Regions from separate parts of the Rhizobium sp. 01T444 genome, predicted to be linked through region 2. Evidence: riboswitches for the same ligand, from Rfam matches in the RefSeq annotation. Region 2 holds a riboswitch; the other holds the start of a gene.

Region 1 (8,896 bases), on a different contig from region 2:
CGGGCGGCGATCTCCTGGGTAATCGCCATTGCCACCTTCTCGGCCCCGAGCGAGAGCGCTGCGGCATCGCGCGGAACATAAATCTTCACAGTCATCGGCGCGCCTCCTCGACGAGTTCGGCCGCCAGGTCGTCATCGACGCGGCCATGCACTTCGCCATCGAACATGGCGGCCGGCGCGCAGGCACAGAGACCGAGACAGTAGACAGGCTCCAGCGTGACGCTGCCGTCGTGTGTCGTTTGATGAAAATCGATGCCGAGCAGGGTCTTGATACGCTCGGCCAGTGCATCGCCACCCATCGACTGGCAGGCTTCGGCGCGACAGAGCTTCAGCACGTGCCGACCGGCAGGATGATCACGATAATCATGATAGAAGGTTACGACACCGTGGACCTCGGCGCGAGAAAGATTGAGCTCATCTGCGATGACTGGCAGGGCCTCCTGCGGCACGTAACCGAACTCGTCCTGAACCTCATGCAGAATGGGGAGCAGTGGGCCTTCGAGGGATCGAAGATCAGCAACGATCGAACGGATACGCCCGGTGATATCGCCCTGGGCGATACGTATATTCATCAGCAGCCTCCCTTCGGCTTGCGCATTCCCTGGGAACCGCAAAACTCCCCATGTCATTGCGATTTCTAGGGAACTGTCTCAGGGAAGCAGGTTGCAATCAATAAAGCAGTCTTGTTGATTGATAGCTTTTTTCTATCATAGTTCCGCGTCTTCAACGAGTGTTCTTGCTTCATGCAACAAGGCGGAGACAAGCGGCGTGAAAGGTTCCCGATAAGGAGCGACAAGGCCGACGAGATGGTGCGCCTCCGGCTCGACGATCGGGATCATCCGGATCTCCGCAGGAAAGCCGAATGATATCGCAACGTTACGCGGCATGATGCTTGCCCAGCGGCCAGTCCGCACGTGCGAAAAAAGAACGATCATCGAATTCGATTCGAGTGTCGGATGGACTGTTGCGCCTGCTTCGGCCAAATGCCGGTTGATGATACGCCGGTTCTGCATGTCAGCCGTCAATAGGCAAAGCCGAAGATCACCCACTTCACGCCATGTCACACTCTCGCGATCCGAGAGCGGACTGCCGGCGGCGGTGATGAGATTATAGCGCTCCGCATAGAGGGGCACAGAAGTGACGCGCCCGAGCGGCTCGTTTTCCAGATAGGTGACGCCGGCATCGATCTCGAGGTTTTCGAGCATGCTCAGCACCTGCAGCGAATTGCGCGAGACGATGGAGAAGGTGACGTCGGGATGCCGTTCCTGGAAGGGCGTTGTGATTCGCGACAGCATCGCGAGCGCGGTCGGAATGGACGCCAGACGCAGATGGCCGGAGAGACCCTTGCGGGCGGCGCGCATTTCCTCGCGCATCGTGCGCGTGTCCCCGACGATGCGGCGCGCCCATTCGAGCACACGCTGTCCTTCCGGCGTCAATCCTTGAAAGCGGGAGCCACGCTGCACCAGCATGACGCCCAGCTGATCTTCCAGCTGGCGAATGGCGGCCGAGAGCGTGGGTTGGGAGACGCCGCATTCCTCTGCCGCACGACCGAAATGTTTCTCATTAGCGAGTGCGATGAAGAATTCCAGCTTGTCGATCATCCGGCCTCCCTGCCGAATTGGGCATGAGGCCTATCTTTGCGGCTTGCCGTTCGGCTTCGCAAGAGCTGGCAGGCTCAGCCCGTCTCGGCAACCGGAAAGAGACTGAAAAGTGATTCGAGGAAAGCCATGACGCTTTCGTTGCCCATGCTGTAATAGACAAGCCGCCCGTCGCGCCGCGTATTGACGAGGCCTTCGAGCCTCAGTCGCGCAAGCTGCTGGGACACCATAGCCTGCTGTATTCCAAGGATATCCTCGATTTCGCCGACCGTCTTTTCCCCTTCCGACAGGATACAGAGGATGAGCAACCGGGTCTGATGGGCTAGCGCCTTCAGGAGATCGCTCGCCTCGTGGGCTTTGTCAGCAAGCTTCTGCAAGTCCTGGCCGGTCATGCCCGGCTTCGGTTTAGGCAATGGCATTTGCTTCTCGGAAGGAGGTAATAGGATAGATCAGTACAATATCATATTCGCAGAAGCGAATTCGTCAAATGTCGCGAAATGCCAAAAAAAGTCCAAACAAATCAGCAAATAAGCTGGCCACCATTGATCTCCAGGACTTGACCCGTGATGTAACCTGAGAGTGATGGAGCCGCCAGGAAGAGATAGGCGGGGGCACAATCCTCTGCTGTTCCGAGCCGTTGTAGTGGTATCGACTTGCGGGTCTGCTCCAGCTTTTCACGCGATGAATAGCGTGCATGGAAATCGGTTTCGATTGTGCCGGGCGAGACGCAGTTGACCCTTATACCATCAGGCGCAAGCTCTCGGGCCAGCGCTTTCGAATAGGTCGCAACAAATGCCTTCGATGCGGAATAGATTGCAGAACCGGGGCTTCCGCCCGTCAGCGCCGAAATCGAAACGGTGTTGACGATAGCAGCGCCCCCTGCCGCCCGGAGCGCCGGAAGCAGCGCTCGTGTCAACTCCACCACCGACGTCTGGTTGAGGCGCACGACAGTCTCATAATCGGCGTCGGTCAACTCGCCGGCAGGAAAACGCCCGTACATCGTGCCGGCATTGTTGACCAGCACATGCACCTTGTCGAAGAATTCGAGCGCCTCTTCCGCAAACTTCGCAGCCCCGCCCGGCTGCAGGAAATCTGCGGGCAACAGCAGGGCCCGGCGTTCCGATTCGGCGGTCAGCAGAAAATCCGGCAATTCACGTTCCCCATCACGCCCGGTATGGACAAGCACGCGCGCACCGCAATCCAGAAACTGCCGGGCAACTTCGAGGCCGATACCGCGGCCTGCACCTGTCACGACGACATTGCGGTTTTCGAACAATTTGGGATGAAACACGAAGCTCTCCTCCTTGCGGGCCGGCCCGCCGCTTGCGCTATCAGGCCTAACATATGCGGCCATCGGCCAAAAGAAAGCCCGAAGGTCTAAGCCCCCGGGTCGAGAAGCCGCGCACCGGCGCCTTGCCTGCCGAGCACGTCAAAGGGATTGCGCAGCGGACAGGCGTCGATCGAGAGACAGCCGCAGCCAATACAGCTCGTCAGATGGTCACGCAGCAGGCTCAGCTGCTTGATGCGCGCATCGAGATCATCCTTCCAGAGCGCCGACAGTTTCTGCCAGTCCCCGACTGTCGGCGTCCGGCTCTGCGGCAGGGTTTCGAAGGCAGTCTGGATTTCGGCAAGCGGAATGCCGACCCGTTGCGCCACCTTGATAATGCCGAGGCGCCGTAGCACATCGCGGCCGTATCGGCGCTGGTTGCCGCGGGTGCGGATGCTGGAGATCAGCCCCTTCGCCTCGTAGAAATGCAGGGCAGAAACCGCAAGTCCGCTGCGCTCTGCCACCTCGCCCACCGTCAGGAGCCTGCTCAAGGAGAATGCCGGATTTTGCTGCATCGCCTATTGACCTTAATATTAGTTGAGGTTTTATAGACTCCGCTCCCGAGGCCGTAAAGCCGCAACGAGAAGGAGCAATGCATGCAGAAACCCATGAGGCTTGCGGTCATCTACGGCAGCACGCGTGAGGGGCGCATCTGCGACAGGGTTGTGAAATGGCTCGAAAGAGAGTTGACCCGCTTTCCACAATTCGAGATCGACATCATCGACCCGCTGGCATTCTCGCTGCCGCGAGAGCATGTACCGCATCATCCGGAGGCAAGGCGGCTTGCTGACAGGCTCCATCAGGCCGATGGCTTCATCCTCGTCACGCCGGAATATAACCACAGCTTCACCGCTTCCCTGAAATTCCTCATCGATCTCTTCGCCGAGCCGTGGCACGGCAAGCCGATCGCCTTCGTCTGCTATGGCGGCGTCTCCGGCGGATTGCGGGCGGTCGAACAGCTCCGCCTCGTCTTTGCGGAGCTTCACGCCGTCACGATCTGCGATGCCGTCAGCTTCAATTCCCCCTGGCGCCGTTTCGACAATGAAGGCCGACTGCAGGATACGGAAGATGCGTCGCGCCGGCTTTCCCGAATGATGGCCCAGTTGCAATGGTGGACTGAGGCGCTGATCGCCGCCCGCAGCGACACTCCTTATGCCGGCATCGCCGCCTGAGACAACGACATCCGATTCCGTCTCTGGCAGGTACGGAACCGGCTGGGCACCCGGACAGGACCTCCGTCCGGGTGTTCCTCCCAACACTTGACAGCTGCGTCCGAACTGCCCTGGCCCTTTCCGACCGTGTAGCCGGATAGGAATTTTACGGTTGCGGTATCGCAGGCCCGGTGCTAGCTTCCGCCACAATTTCACGGGGGAGCTCCGAATTGCCGGGGCTGAGATGTGAGGCGCATGCCTCCGGACCCTTCAAAGCTGATCTGGGTAATGCCAGCGGAGCGAGGTCCAAATGTTTTCCGGCGCACAAGTGTCTCTATATCCGATGTCCGGCAATTTCGTCGGCATCATCCTTGACGCTATCAAGGCTCTCGATCCCTATCGTTATCATCTTCGCATCGAAACCGACGATATTTCCACGCTGATGGTCGGCCCGCCCGACGTGTTGTTTGCCGCTATGCGCGACCTCTTCGTCTCGGCTGCCGCAAGCGGCGAGCATTGCGTATTGTCCGCAGCGATCTCGCGGGGCTGCCCCGGCGAACCGGATGATGCGATCTGTGGCGCCGGCCTGTCTTCCAGCCGATCCGAGCCGCTCGCCGAGCGAGTGGAAGCCGCGATCGCGGCAGTCAAGGACACCACAGAAACCGGCCAGCCAACGGCCGCCCAATTTTCTCTGTACGTTATGGGAACGGGCACCCATATGGACGAGATCTACGGCTGCATCGATTTCCTGAAGCGCTCGGGCACATTCGACCGCTCCAAGAATTTCTGCACCAAGCTGTGCGGCGATGCCGGCGCGATCTTCGCGACCATCCATGAAGCCTTCTATCGCTTTGGCGATCCCGAAGGCCATGTGACGCTGGATATCACGGTCTCCGCGAACAGCCCGAGCAAAGCCTGAGACGCTTGACGGCAATGACCTTATCGAAACCGGATTCGACATTTGCGCCACTGAGGCGGGCCTTGCCCGCCATTCTTGCCGTGCTTGCCTTCCTGGCCGTCTGGGAGCTCTATGTCGATCTCTCCGGCATCAAGCCCTCCATTCTGCCCTCGCCTTCGCGCATCCTGACACAGGGCTGGCTGAACAGGCAGGCGCTGCTCGACAACACCTGGCCGACGCTTGGCGCGACGCTCGGCGGTTTCGCTTTGTCGCTGGTCTTCGCCTTCGCCTCGTCTGTGCTGATGGATTTCGTGCCCTTCATGCGCCGCGCGCTGCTGCCGCTCTTCATCGTCAGCCAGACATTGCCGCTGGTCGCGATTGCCCCCTTGGTCGTGCTCTGGTTCGGTTTCGGGCTGCTGCCGAAGCTTCTGCTCGTTGCTCTCGTCACTTTCTTTCCGCTGCTGGTAGCCCTGCTGCAGGGCTATGAAGCGACGGACCGAGATATCGCCGAGCTTCTGAGTTCCATGAAGGCAAGCCGCTGGCGCATCTTCTGCCTGGCGAGGCTTCCCTCCGCCATGCCCTTCTTCTTTGCCGGCCTGCGCATTTCGATCACCTATGCCGTGGTCGGCGCTATCTTCGCCGAATATGCAGGTGCCGCACGTGGCCTCGGGATCTATATCCTCAATGCCAAGAACAATTTCCGGCCCGACCTCGTGCTTGCCGCCGTCGTCGTGAGCGCCCTCCTCACCCTCTGCCTCTTCGGTCTCACGCTGGCGGTGCAGCGTTTCGTCATGCCCTGGCAATCTCCTGCGGAGAAACGCCCATGAGCGGGATGCTTGAGCTGAAGAACGTCTCGAAGTCCTTCGACGGCATGGAAGTGCTGAAGGACATTTCTCTTCATATCGCCAGAGGAGAATTCGTCTCGATCGTCGGCCCCTCCGGCTCCGGCAAATCGACGATCCTCCGTTTGCTGACACAGGCGCTGCAGGCCGATAAAGGCCACATTTTCTTTGACGGCATGTCGCTTTCGCAAGCGGCGCATGCATTCGCCTTCATGCCCCAGCGCGATGCGCTGATGCCGTGGCGAAGCGTCATCGACAATGCGATCCTTGGCCTCGAAGTGCACGGTATGCGCCGCAGCCAGGCACGAGCGGTTGCCGCCCCTCTCTTTGAACGCTTCGGCCTTGCCGGTTTCGAAAATCACTATCCCGCGGCCCTTTCAGGCGGCATGCGCCAGCGCGCGGCCCTGCTGCGCACCGTGATCCAGCGGCAGGACATGCTGCTGCTCGACGAGCCCTTCGGGGCACTCGACGCGCTGACCCGCACCCAGATGCAGGAATGGCTGCAGGGCATGTGGACCGATCATCGCTGGACGGCCCTGCTGATCACCCACGATGTGCGGGAAGCCGTTTTCCTGTCTGACCGCATCTATGTGCTTTCTGCCCGCCCGGCGGCCGTGATCAGGGAGTTCGAAGTGCCGCTGAAAAGGCCGCGCACGCTTGCCGATCTCGGCTCCCCGGCCGCCCAGGCGATCGAAACCGAAATTCTTCAAACATTGCTGCATCCGCAAAGAACCTGAGGAGGTCCCGATGCTTCTCACCCGCCGACAAACCCTTTTTGCCGCCATGGCCGCAAGCCTCGCCGGCCATGCTGCCTTCGCCCAATCCGCCGCCAAGGTGCGTATCGCGCTCGACTGGACGCCGAACACCAATCATATCGGCATCTATGTCGCCAAGGCGAAGGGCTTCTATGAGGCCGCCGGCCTCGATGTCGAGATCCTACCCTATGCCGATACCAGCGCTGGCACGCTGGTCGCGAACGGCGTCGCCGATTTCGGCATTTGCGGAGAGATCGAGACCTTTACCCAGCGCGCCGCCGGCGCTGATGTGAAACTCGTCTATGCCGTCGTGCAGACGGAAACCGGCAGGCTGATCTTCAAGGGCGGCCGCAACGATATCAAAAGCCCCAAGGACCTGGACGGAAAAACCTATGGCGGCTTCGGCGGCGCATGGGAGGAGGCGCTCGTCTCCGCGATGATCCGCAACGACGGCGGCAAGGGCACCTTCCAGAATGTCACGCTCGGCACCTCGGCCTATGAGGCGCTCGATAACGGCGCCGTGGACTTCACGCTGGAAATCTACACCTGGGAGGGCATCGCGGCCCAACTGGAGAACCGGCAGGTCGGCCGCTGGTGCTATAGCGATTACGGCATACCTGACGAACAGACGACCGCGATCGCTTCCAGTGACGCCTATCTCTCGGCCAATCCGCAAAATGCCCGCGCCTTCATCCAGGCAACGCTCAAGGGTTACGCCTATTCGGTCGATAATCCGGACGAGGCCTGTGACCTCCTGATTGCCGGCAGCAACGGCGCGTTGCTGAATACCGAACTGGTCAAGGCATCGCAAAAGGCGCTGGTCGAAGGCCATTTCCTCAAGGGCGACAATGGCACGATCGGCATCATCGATCCGGCCAAGGCCGAAGCGATCGGCGCTTTCCTGTTCGACCATGGCATCCTGCTCGATGCCAATGGTGCGGCGTTGAAGGAAAAGCCCGATTTTTCCGGCTATTACACCAACGATCTGCTTGGCTGAGATGACCCTGCCCTTGCCGGCAGCAGCTTTCCGCTGCAAAGTCCGGCAAGGAGCGAGGGAGTGACATGCAGCAGCAGGACCGGGTGGCCGGAGCGGATTTCTTGCGTGCAGCCGCCTGCCTGCTTGTCCTTATCCACCATCTCATTCTGCGCATCGACCTCAACAAGACCGAAGGATTGCGGCCGACGCTGACCGCCCTGCGCTTCGGCAATTTCGGCGTCGCCATCTTCTTCATCCTCAGCGGTTTCCTGCTGGCCTTGCCGTTCTGGCGTTCCCTTGATGCCGGTTGCGCCATGCCTGACCCGCGCACCTATGTGCTGCGTCGCGCGGCCCGCATCGTGCCCGGTTATTGGGTGGCTCTGACGGCGGGCTTCATCCTCAGCATTACTCTGCTCGGGCACGCACTGACGCCGGAACTTGTTATGCGCTATGTCAGCGGTCTCTTCTTCATGAGCCAATGGCACTGGCGCACCTTTTTTCCTGTCGAAGGCAACGGCCCGCTCTGGTCCATATCTTTCGAAGTAACGAGCTACGTGCTGCTGCCGCTTGGCTTCCTCTGGCTTTTCGCTATCCCGGAAAAACGCCGTTCTCCGCTCGTCACGCGCCTTGCCTGGTTCGGCATCATTGCCGTGACGCTGCTTACCCATGAGACCTTCCGTACGCTTGTTCCCCCCAACGAGATTGATCGTGGCTGGCAATATGGCATGCAGGGCGGCGCGAAGGAGTGGATGCCGAACTATAATCCCGTCGGCTTCTTCGCCGTCTTTGCGCTCGGTACGCTCGCAGCCGGCATTCAGATCATGTTGCCGCGAAAGCATCAGATCTGGTTCGACATCGTTGCGCTTGCCTGCCTGGTCACCGCCGGCTCCCAGCTGCCGCTTTCAACAGGCGGACCTTGGGAAGCCTATGGATGGCTCGGAATCCCCTACGCCTTTCCGCTGTTTCCGGCCATGATCGCTGTTGCGCTTGTGGCCCTCTCACGCTCCGTGCTGCTTGCGGCATTGCTCGACAATACCTTCATGCGCTTCACGGCAACCGTCTCATTCGGCATCTATATCTGGCAGGACATCGTTCTAACCTCGATGCAGACGATCTCTCCAGCCATATTCGGCATCGGCGAAGATCATCCGCTACGGGACTGGTTTATCGGCTGCATCTTTGCGACGGCGATCACTTTTCTTCTCGCAAGCTTCAGCTATTTCGCTGTCGAACGACAGGCAATACGGCGCGCCGCACGCATAACGCGCAAGAATTCAGCCACTACTCAATATAGTTAATTCCCAACCAACCAAAAATATCAGGAACATATTCGAAATACTCCCAAATTTG
Region 2 (8,896 bases):
GGAACAGACCCTTGGCACCGATCTCCATCCGTGGCGTGAAAAAGAGCTATGGCAAGAACGCCGTCGTTCATGGCGTCGATCTCGAAATCCAGTCGGGCGAATTCATCGTCATCCTCGGCCCGTCCGGCTGCGGCAAGTCCACGCTGTTACGCATGGTCGCCGGCCTGGAAGAAATCACCGGGGGCGAAATTGCGATCGACGGCCGCGTGGTCAACCAACTCGAGCCGCGTGAACGTGGCTGCGCCATGGTCTTCCAGAACTACGCGCTCTATCCGCATATGAGCGTTGCCGAAAATATCGGCTATGCGCTCAAGGTCGCCGGCGTGCCGAAGGCCGAACGCGATCGTCGCATCGCCGACGTCGCCAAAGCACTCAGCCTCGAGCCCTTCCTTGAGCGCCGCCCGGCCGCCCTTTCGGGTGGCCAGCGCCAGCGCGTCGCCATGGGCCGTGCGATGATCCGCGAACCGAAGGTTTTCCTCTTCGACGAGCCGCTGTCGAACCTCGACGCCAAGCTGCGTATCGCCATGCGTGCGGAAATCCGCCGCCTGCATCGCCGCCTCGGCGCCACCTCGATCTTCGTCACGCACGACCAGAACGAGGCCATGACGCTTGCCGACCGCATCATCGTCATGAACTCCGGATATGTCGAACAGGTCGGCACGCCGGAAGAGGTCTATCACTTTCCCGCAAGCCGTTTCGTAGCCGGTTTCGTCGGCACGCCGGCGATGAACCTGCTGGAAGGCCGCGTCAACGAAAACGGCACCTTCATCTATGATGAAGGCCGTACCGTCGCCCTTCCGGCCGAGCGTGGCAAGCAGCTCGCCGGCCAACGTGTCGTTCTCGGCGTACGCGCCGAAGCTGCCCGCCTCGTCTCTCCGGATGCACCGGGTGCCCTCGTTGCGACGGCCGACTTCATCGAAGAACTGGGCGCAAGCCGCGTCGTGCATGCCGATTTCGATGGCCTGCCCTTCGCCGTCGCCATGACCGGTTCGGTCTCGCTGAAGACCGGCGACCGGATCGGCATCGCGATCGATCAGGATTCGATCCATCTCTATTCGGCCGATACCGGCGCAGGTCTCGTCGCCCCGGCTCGCACTGGCGCCAAGACCGTCGACGCCTGAGCCTGCAGCCATGAACAGCTTTTCCGATCTCGCCGCCGGAGACCGCAACCTCGTTGCGGTCTCCGTGGAGGCGCTTACCGCCCCGTCAACCGACTTCTTCGCCGAGGCACGGGCTGCACTGCTGACGCAGGCGGAACATGACCGGCTGGCGGCAACCCAGCCCGCCCTTTCGACGATCGAAGTGGTCCATATCGAGAGCGGCGCTCATATAGGCAACGACCTCGTCGTCGCCGCATGGAATGCCGAACGGCTAAAGTATCCAGCGCCCTCCGTCGAACTCGTTCGCCAGAGCGGCGCCGATATCCTGTTGCTGGCCGAGGCCGATCTCGGCACGGCACGCGCCGGCAACCGCCATACCGTTGCCGATCTCGCCCGCGATCTCGGTATGTCCTATGTCTTCGGCGTGGAATTCATCGAGCTCGGCCTCGGGGATTCCCGCGAGCGCGAATGGCACAAGGGCGAAACGAATTCGGTTGGTTTCCACGGCAATGCGCTGCTCTCCCGCCTGCCGCTCACGGATGCCGCACTGATCCGCCTCGACGAGGGCGGCACATGGTGGACGGATGCGAAGGATGGTCAAGGCCGGATCGGCGGACGCATGGCAATTGCTGCGCGGGTCGAAACTGCAGTCGGCCCAATCCTCGCCGTCAGCGTGCATCTGGAAAGCAAGACCGATGCCGAGGATCGCGCCAGGCAGACAAGCCGGCTGATCGCGGTGGTAGAAAAGCTCGCCGGCGATCTGCCCGTCGTGATAGGCGGCGACTTCAATACCAATGCCCTTCCCGCCGGAACGCACCAACCGGAAGCGCACGAGCCGCTGTTCGGCCTGCTTGCCGAGGCCGGCTATCACTGGGAAGCTGCCAACGACTTCGCGCTCACGCAGGGCACGCGCCCGGACGGCACGCCTGAGCCGCCTTTCGCCCGGCTCGACTGGCTGTTTACCCGCGGCCTTACGGCAAGCGAAGCAGTGACCGTTCCGGCTGTCGATGCCGATGGTGCTGCAATCTCGGACCACGAACTGGTCAAGGCGCGGTTTTCCGCGCTCTGATCAGCCCCTGGCAAAGAGGCGCGGCAGCAGCGTGGCCCCAGCCCGCCTAAAGGCGGGCTATCGCTTCCCCGAGCTCCTTGCGAAGCTTCTCAAGTCGAACGCGCGCCTCGTCCCTCTGTGCGCGTAGCGTCTTGATCGATTTCTCCTGCTCTGTCAGGTCCTGAAGAAATTGCTGTTTGAGCGGTGTATCCCCGACAGAGGCGAGCATGCCTGAAATCCGTGAGGATTCCGAGGTTGCGTCCTCTATGGCCTGCATGACCGTCGACAGGTCTCTCTCAGCCTCCTTCTGCGCCGTTCTCGCCGTCACGAGCCCTTGAAGCTTCTCAGCGATATCAGGTGAGGGACTTTCATCGAGCCATTGCAGGATCACGGTGTCATCGATATCGGCGATCGCCTGGGTTTCGTTTTCAACCATCCGCCATTCGATAGTGGTCGAAACCTTCTTTCCGACGGGCACGACAACGGTCGCCCGCGCGCCTTGCGGCGTTTCCTCCACGCCTTCGGACGGGACAAGCTCCCACCCTGCCATAGCAGGATCTTCCGCGACGAACTTTCTGTCGGCATCGGCGCCCCAGGCGGTGAAGGTCTTTCGCAAGCGACGTTCGAGCGTCGCGTCGAGATAGCCGTCCTTGACCACAACCGTTCGAAAGGCGCTTGAGGTCGTGGTTGCCATTTCCTGGTCGATTTTCTGGTCGGCCGCAAACTTTGCCGTTTCCATCCCGCCCGGCTTCATGTTGCCGATGCGTGCGTCACCGACATAGCGCCCTTTTTCGTCATAGACCGCTGCGACCGCTGGCGGCAGCGAGATACCCGTGTCATTCGTCAGCACCAGCGCCGCATCCGGATGTTGCGCACCTTCACGATAGAGAGCGACGAACTCCGCCTTGATCTCGCGATCAAGGATCGGCACGGAAATCGTCTCGCCGTTCCTCAGGTCGTAGGTGCCTGGAAGATCGAAGTTTGCGACCACGTCGCCCTCGTCGGCAGTGGCAGTAACAGTAGCGGCCGGAGCGGCCATAACGGGAGCGGGAGCCTCAGTGGCCTCCTGGTTCAGCAACGCGCCGCCAATCATGCCGCGCCGGGCACCGGCTACATCAAGATAGGCGGCTGCGGCCGGCACCTCCTCGCGCTGCGGCCATGTTCTTGCGTATAGTCTCTGGCGCAGCGTCACCGGCCTGCCTGACGTCAGGGATACCGAGACGCCTTGCCAGTCTTCACCGGAGGCATTTTCCAGCACCGCCCATGCCTGCAGCCTCGCTTTGCCTTTGGCATCGACAATGATCCTGTAGGACGGCTTCCAGAGAGGGGCTGCGACGACATAGGAAATATCCACGGCTGCAGACGCCTTGCCATCGAGCGCGATGGTGACAGTGCGCGTCCCCTGCACCCCATCGCTCGATAGCAGTTCCGCAGCCCGGCTCACCATCTCGGCGTCTTTGGGATCGTCGAGTTTATAGGTCATGGCGCCACCGATCTCGGCAACGTCGAAGGCGCCGCTATCAAGCAGCACGATCAGCCGCGCCCTCTGCTTTTCGGTCGGCGGCTCCACCCCGACAATGCGCCCCTTCACCCCGTTCGAAGAGACGGGCGCGCCTCTCAGAGCCCTCAGCACACCGGCGGCAGAATCCAGATCCTGCGGCTTGATCGGCAGCATCTTGAATGTTTCCTCGATCATGCCCGGCCCGGTGGTCGAAAGCCCCTTCACGGGGGCCGGTCCCGAGACGACGAGGCTCTTCAGGAAGTCATCCATCTGGTCTGTCGGCATCTCGACGACGGCGTTGCCGTCGTCCCCGACATTAAGACTGCGCACATATTCGGCCACACCGCCGGAGGACAGCCGGATCGACTTGATCGTTCCGGTTTGCGCAGATGCGGTTGTGGAGAGCAGTACTGCGGTAAACGCCGCACAGACACCGGATGCGTATTTCATGTGGCCCCCTCGATATTTAACCCGCCCGAGAATGAGCGTAAAAAAGGGGCGGCATTTCGACATGAAATTGCTTTTGCGTGCGCCGTCGTCTACCCGTTCGGCGAGGCGACCAAATCTCTGCAGGAGATGTCCATCTTCGATGCGATATCGGGCAAAGATGTCGTGAAAATGAGAAGGCGAACGCCTATATACGTCGCTCGAGTTTGTTTGAAAGGAAATCCGTCATGACTATTAATGGAAGCCTGCTCGTCGCGGGATCGGAAAAGCGCGGCACGCGTGGCGAGCTCTACGGCGTCGAGGCAGCCACAGGGACGGCACTGCCCGTCTCTTTCGGTGGCGCCTCCGGCGAAGACGTCGAAGAGGCAACCAGGCTTGCATGGGAAGCGTTCGCCTCCTACCGGGAAACCGATCTGGAAACGCGCGCTGCCTTTCTTGAAACGATTGCCAGTGAGATCGAGTCTATCGGCGACGAGCTGATCGTGCGGGCGATGGCGGAAACCGGACTTCCGCGCGGACGTCTCGAGGGCGAGCGCGCACGCACGATGGGACAGCTTCGGCTGTTTGCGAAGGAGGTTCGCGAAGGCCGGTTCCAGGAACTTCGTTTCGACGGCGCGGACCCCTCCCGCAAGCCGGTTCCGAAGCCTGATCTGCGTCTTCGCAATGTTCCGCTCGGCCCCGTCGCCGTTTTCGGCGCATCGAACTTTCCGCTCGCCTTCTCGGTCGCCGGCGGCGACACGGCATCTGCGCTGGCAGCAGGATGCCCCGTCGTCGTCAAGGCCCACTCCGCTCATCCTGGCACATCGGAACTGGTCGGCCGCGCCGTTCAGCGCGCCGTCGCCAAGGCCGGCCTGCATGCCGGCACCTTCGCGCTTCTCTTCGATACCGGCTTCGAGGTCGGGCAGAAGCTTGTCGCCGATGCCAGAATCCGGGCGGTCGGCTTCACGGGTTCCCGCCGCGGCGGTACTGCGCTGATGAAGATTTCGTCCGAGCGCAAGCAGCCGATCCCGGTCTATGCGGAAATGAGCAGCATCAATCCGGTCATCTTCTTCCCCAATGCCCTGAAAAGCCGCGCGGCGGAGATTGCAACGGCCTTCGTGGGCTCGCTGGTCCTGGGTGCAGGACAGTTCTGCACCAATCCCGGCCTCATTCTCGCCGTCGATAGCGAAGGTCTGGACACTTTCATTGCGAAGACACGGGAGCTTCTGCCTGATGTCGGCGCACAGACGATGCTCACGGGCTCCATCGCCAAGGCATTCTGCGATGGCGTCGCCCGGCTGGAAAAGCATCCCGAAGTCCGCCTCGTTGCCAATGGCAAGCCGGGCAGTGAATTCGAAGGCACGGCCGCTCTCTTCGAGACGACAGCTTCGGCATTCCTTGCGCATCACGAGCTTCAGGATGAGGTCTTCGGTGCAGCCGGCCTCATCGTTCGCTGCCGCGATCTTGCAGAACTCGAGCGCGTCCTCGATGGCCTCGAAGGCCAGCTGACCGTTGCCCTGCACATTGCGAGCGAAGACGAGCCGGACGCAAAGCGCCTTGTTCCCAAGCTGGAAATGCTGGCCGGAAGACTGCTCGTGAACGGCTTCGGAACCGGCGTGGAAGTATCGCCTGCCATGGTGCATGGCGGCCCCTATCCGGCAACTGCCGACGGCAGATCGACCTCCGTCGGGACGCTCGCTATCTACAGGTTCCTGCGGCCCGTTTCGTACCAGGATTTCACCAGTAACCTGCTTCCGGCTTCTCTGCGTTGATACATCGGAGCTTGCCAGACTTCAGACGGCGGCGTCTCTAAGGGGACCGCCGAAGAGATTGGCAAGCTCCCGCACCGGCTGCAAACAGACACCGGCTTGACTGATAACAGCTGGCGCGGCGGCGTCAGGTGCGGATCCTCGTTCGCAAGAGCGTCATTTTGCCAGTGACATCGGCGCCATTCTCTGCAAGAAAGAGTGCCGTTGAGAGACAGGGGCGCCCGTTCGCAAGAACTGGCTGAGAAGCACCCTTCGAACCTGAACCGGATAATGCCGGCGGAGGGAGTCGCTCGGGTCGAAGCCTGCTTCATCGCACGATCGTTCCCGCGCCTGCCCCGCCTGAAAGGGGTACTATGGAGAACAAGACACCCGGAGCACTGTTGACGGCGATGCGCGCGAAACCGCCGCTCGTACAGTGCATCACCAACTACGTGGCCATGAACATCGCCGCCAATGTGGTGCTTGCGGCCGGGGCATCGCCCGCCATGGTTCATGCCGCCGAGGAAGCGGGAGAATTCGCCGCGATTGCGGGGGCTTTGACCGTCAATATCGGCACGCTCTCCACCCAATGGATCGACGGCATGCATGCCGCGGCAACGGCCGCCAATGCGGGCGGCAAGCCCTGGGTCCTCGATCCGGTCGCTCATTACGCAACATCCTTCCGGCGCAAGGCTGCTGCTGATCTCCTGGCGCTTCGCCCGACGATCATCCGCGGCAATGCTTCCGAAATCATCGCACTTGCCGGCGGCGAGAGCCGTGGTCAGGGCGTCGACAGCTGTGACCCGGTTGAACAGGCCGAGGCATCCGCTCGGCTGCTTGCCGAACGGCATGGCGCGGTCGTCGCGGTCACCGGCGTCGTGGATTTCGTGACTGACGGCGCGCAGGCCTTGCGCGTCGAAGGCGGCTCGCCGCTGATGCCGGAGGTGACCGCGCTCGGCTGCTCGCTGACCTGCCTGACAGGCGCCTTCGCCGCCACCATTCCCGCAGACCCTTTCGCAGCCGCTGTTGCTGCACTTGCTACTTTCGCTGTTGCCGGCGAGGAGGCCGCGAAAAATGCGGATGGTCCCGGCTCTTTCTCCTGGCGCTTCCTCGATCAGCTTGCCGCGCTCGACGGCGCGACACTCGATGCAAAGGTCAGGATCAGCGCCGCATGAAACGCTTCGATCTTTCCCTCTACCTCGTTCTCGACCCCGATCTCTGCGCCGGAATCGGCATGGTCGAGACTGCGCGGCTTGCCGTCGCCGGTGGTGCAACGATGGTGCAGCTGCGCGACAAGCATGGCGGAACGGCAAGGATGATTGAGACCGGGCTGGCGCTCAAAGATATCCTAAAGGGTACCGGCGCTTTGCTTGTTATCAACGATGACGTCGAGGCCGCCGTTGCGATCGGCGCCGACGGTCTGCATATCGGCCAGGGCGATGCGGGACCCGCCGCCGCCCGTGCGATGATCGGCCCGGGCATGATCCTCGGTCTGTCGGTCGAGACCGAAGCGCTGGCAGCAGCCATCGACCCCGCTATTGTCGACTATGCCGGCATCGGACCGGTCTTTGCCACTCCAACCAAGACCGATCATAAGCAGCCGATCGGTTTCGATGGGCTGGCGAAGCTGGTGAAAGCCGCGCCCGTTCCAACGGTTGCGATTGGCGGACTAAAGAGCAAGCATGTCGCTTCCGTCTTCGCGGCAGGTGCCGATGGGCTTGCTGTCGTCTCAGCAATCTGCGGTACGCCGGATCCGCGAGCAGCGACGATCCGCATCGCCGAGGAAATCCAAAAGGTTCGCCGATGATCCGCAACGTCTTGTCCATCGCCGGCTCCGATCCCTCTGGCGGCGCCGGCATTCAGGCCGATCTCAAAGCTTTCTCGGCGCGCGGCGTCTATGGCATGGCGGCGCTGACAGCATTGACGGCGCAGAATACCCAAGGGGTGACCGGCGTGCATCTCGTGCCGCCGCACTTCGTCGCCCAGCAGATCAAGGCGGTCTTTGCCGATGTGCGCGTCGACGCGGTCAAGATCGGCATGATCGCCAATGCCGGCATTGCCGAAGCTGTTGCCGAGGCGCTGGCACCTCATCGCGACATCCCTATCGTCGTCGATCCGGTCATGATCGCCAAGGGTGGAGCAGCGCTCCTCGACCCGCAGGCCGTCGATGCGCTGACGCGGCACCTGCTGCCGCTCGCCACGCTGTTGACCCCCAATCTGCCGGAGGCGGCCGCCCTGCTGCACGAAGAGGTTGCTGAAAGCCGCGAGCAGATGGCGTCACAGGCTGAGCGCCTACGTGTGTTCGGCCCCACCGCGGTGCTGGTCAAGGGCGGCCATCTGGATAGCGACCAAAGCCCCGACGTGCTGTCGACCGCCTCTGGCCTTCACTGGTTCGAGGCGAAACGCGTACCGACCAAAAACACACATGGCACAGGCTGCACCCTTTCCAGCGCGCTTGCCGCCGAGCTCGCAAAGGGCGCGTTGCCACAAGTGGCCGTCGCGACCGCGAAAACCTATCTTGCGCAAGCGGTCGCTGCGGCAGGCGAATTGGCGGTCGGTTCCGGCCACGGACCTGTCCATCATTTCCATGCCCTGTGGAAAGACGCCGGGATCTGAGCCGGATCACAATTTAAGGATTGCCCAACGGCCCGGTCAAACCGGGCCGTTTTGTTTTACCTACCCTCAGTTGAACCAAGCCTGCCTCGTAAAAAGCCTGTTGACATGGCCGCCCATATATCCAAAGCTATGTCATTAAAAGGGGATACATTCCGTAATAGAGGAATAACTGGAGGAATTCGGGTGTCAGACCTGCTTGTGAGCTTATATTCCACGAAGCTCGCGGAACTGAAAGAGAAAGCCGGCTCCGTCGGCATCACAATCCGTCCGGCTCTGCCGCCGGAACTTCACGTCGTGGCCGGCTGGGTGCGCGAGCACTTCAGCGAAAACTGGGCAAGTGAAGTCACCGTCGCCTTCTCCCGCCAGCCCGTTGCCTGTCTGATCGCCGTCGCAAACGGCAAGCTCGCTGGCTTTGCCTGCTATGACACGACAGCACGTGGCTTTTTCGGCCCGACCG

The links. Region 2 has a riboswitch for thiamine pyrophosphate ahead of thiM (hydroxyethylthiazole kinase). Riboswitches for the same ligand answer to the same signal wherever they lie in the genome.
Region 1: it holds a riboswitch for thiamine pyrophosphate, as region 2 does, so the genes downstream of both, AC1DTN_RS16680 (YkoF family thiamine/hydroxymethylpyrimidine-binding protein) here and thiM (hydroxyethylthiazole kinase) in region 2, are expected to answer to the same signal.

Annotation. Positions count from the first base shown of each region.
Region 1 covers NZ_JBFTPD010000011.1:56,970-65,865, reverse strand. The annotation lists gene AC1DTN_RS16715 (formate dehydrogenase beta subunit) at 1-95, opposite strand, end outside; gene AC1DTN_RS16710 (formate dehydrogenase subunit gamma) at 92-571, opposite strand; gene AC1DTN_RS16705 (LysR family transcriptional regulator) at 707-1,600, opposite strand; gene AC1DTN_RS16700 (ArsR/SmtB family transcription factor) at 1,675-2,016, opposite strand; gene AC1DTN_RS16695 (SDR family NAD(P)-dependent oxidoreductase) at 2,118-2,888, opposite strand; gene soxR (redox-sensitive transcriptional activator SoxR) at 2,975-3,439, opposite strand; gene AC1DTN_RS16685 (NADPH-dependent FMN reductase) at 3,521-4,096, shown strand; TPP riboswitch at 4,282-4,395, shown strand; gene AC1DTN_RS16680 (YkoF family thiamine/hydroxymethylpyrimidine-binding protein) at 4,386-4,994, shown strand; gene AC1DTN_RS16675 (ABC transporter permease) at 5,009-5,800, shown strand; gene AC1DTN_RS16670 (ABC transporter ATP-binding protein) at 5,797-6,552, shown strand; gene AC1DTN_RS16665 (ABC transporter substrate-binding protein) at 6,563-7,567, shown strand; gene AC1DTN_RS16660 (acyltransferase family protein) at 7,633-8,844, shown strand.
Region 2 covers NZ_JBFTPD010000008.1:51,099-59,994, reverse strand. The annotation lists gene ugpC (sn-glycerol-3-phosphate ABC transporter ATP-binding protein UgpC) at 12-1,121, shown strand; gene AC1DTN_RS13895 (endonuclease/exonuclease/phosphatase family protein) at 1,132-2,169, shown strand; gene AC1DTN_RS13890 (DUF4139 domain-containing protein) at 2,216-4,099, opposite strand; gene AC1DTN_RS13885 (aldehyde dehydrogenase (NADP(+))) at 4,324-5,847, shown strand; TPP riboswitch at 6,048-6,146, shown strand; gene thiM (hydroxyethylthiazole kinase) at 6,198-6,998, shown strand; gene thiE (thiamine phosphate synthase) at 6,995-7,630, shown strand; gene thiD (bifunctional hydroxymethylpyrimidine kinase/phosphomethylpyrimidine kinase) at 7,627-8,439, shown strand; gene AC1DTN_RS13865 (GNAT family N-acetyltransferase) at 8,623-8,896, shown strand, end outside.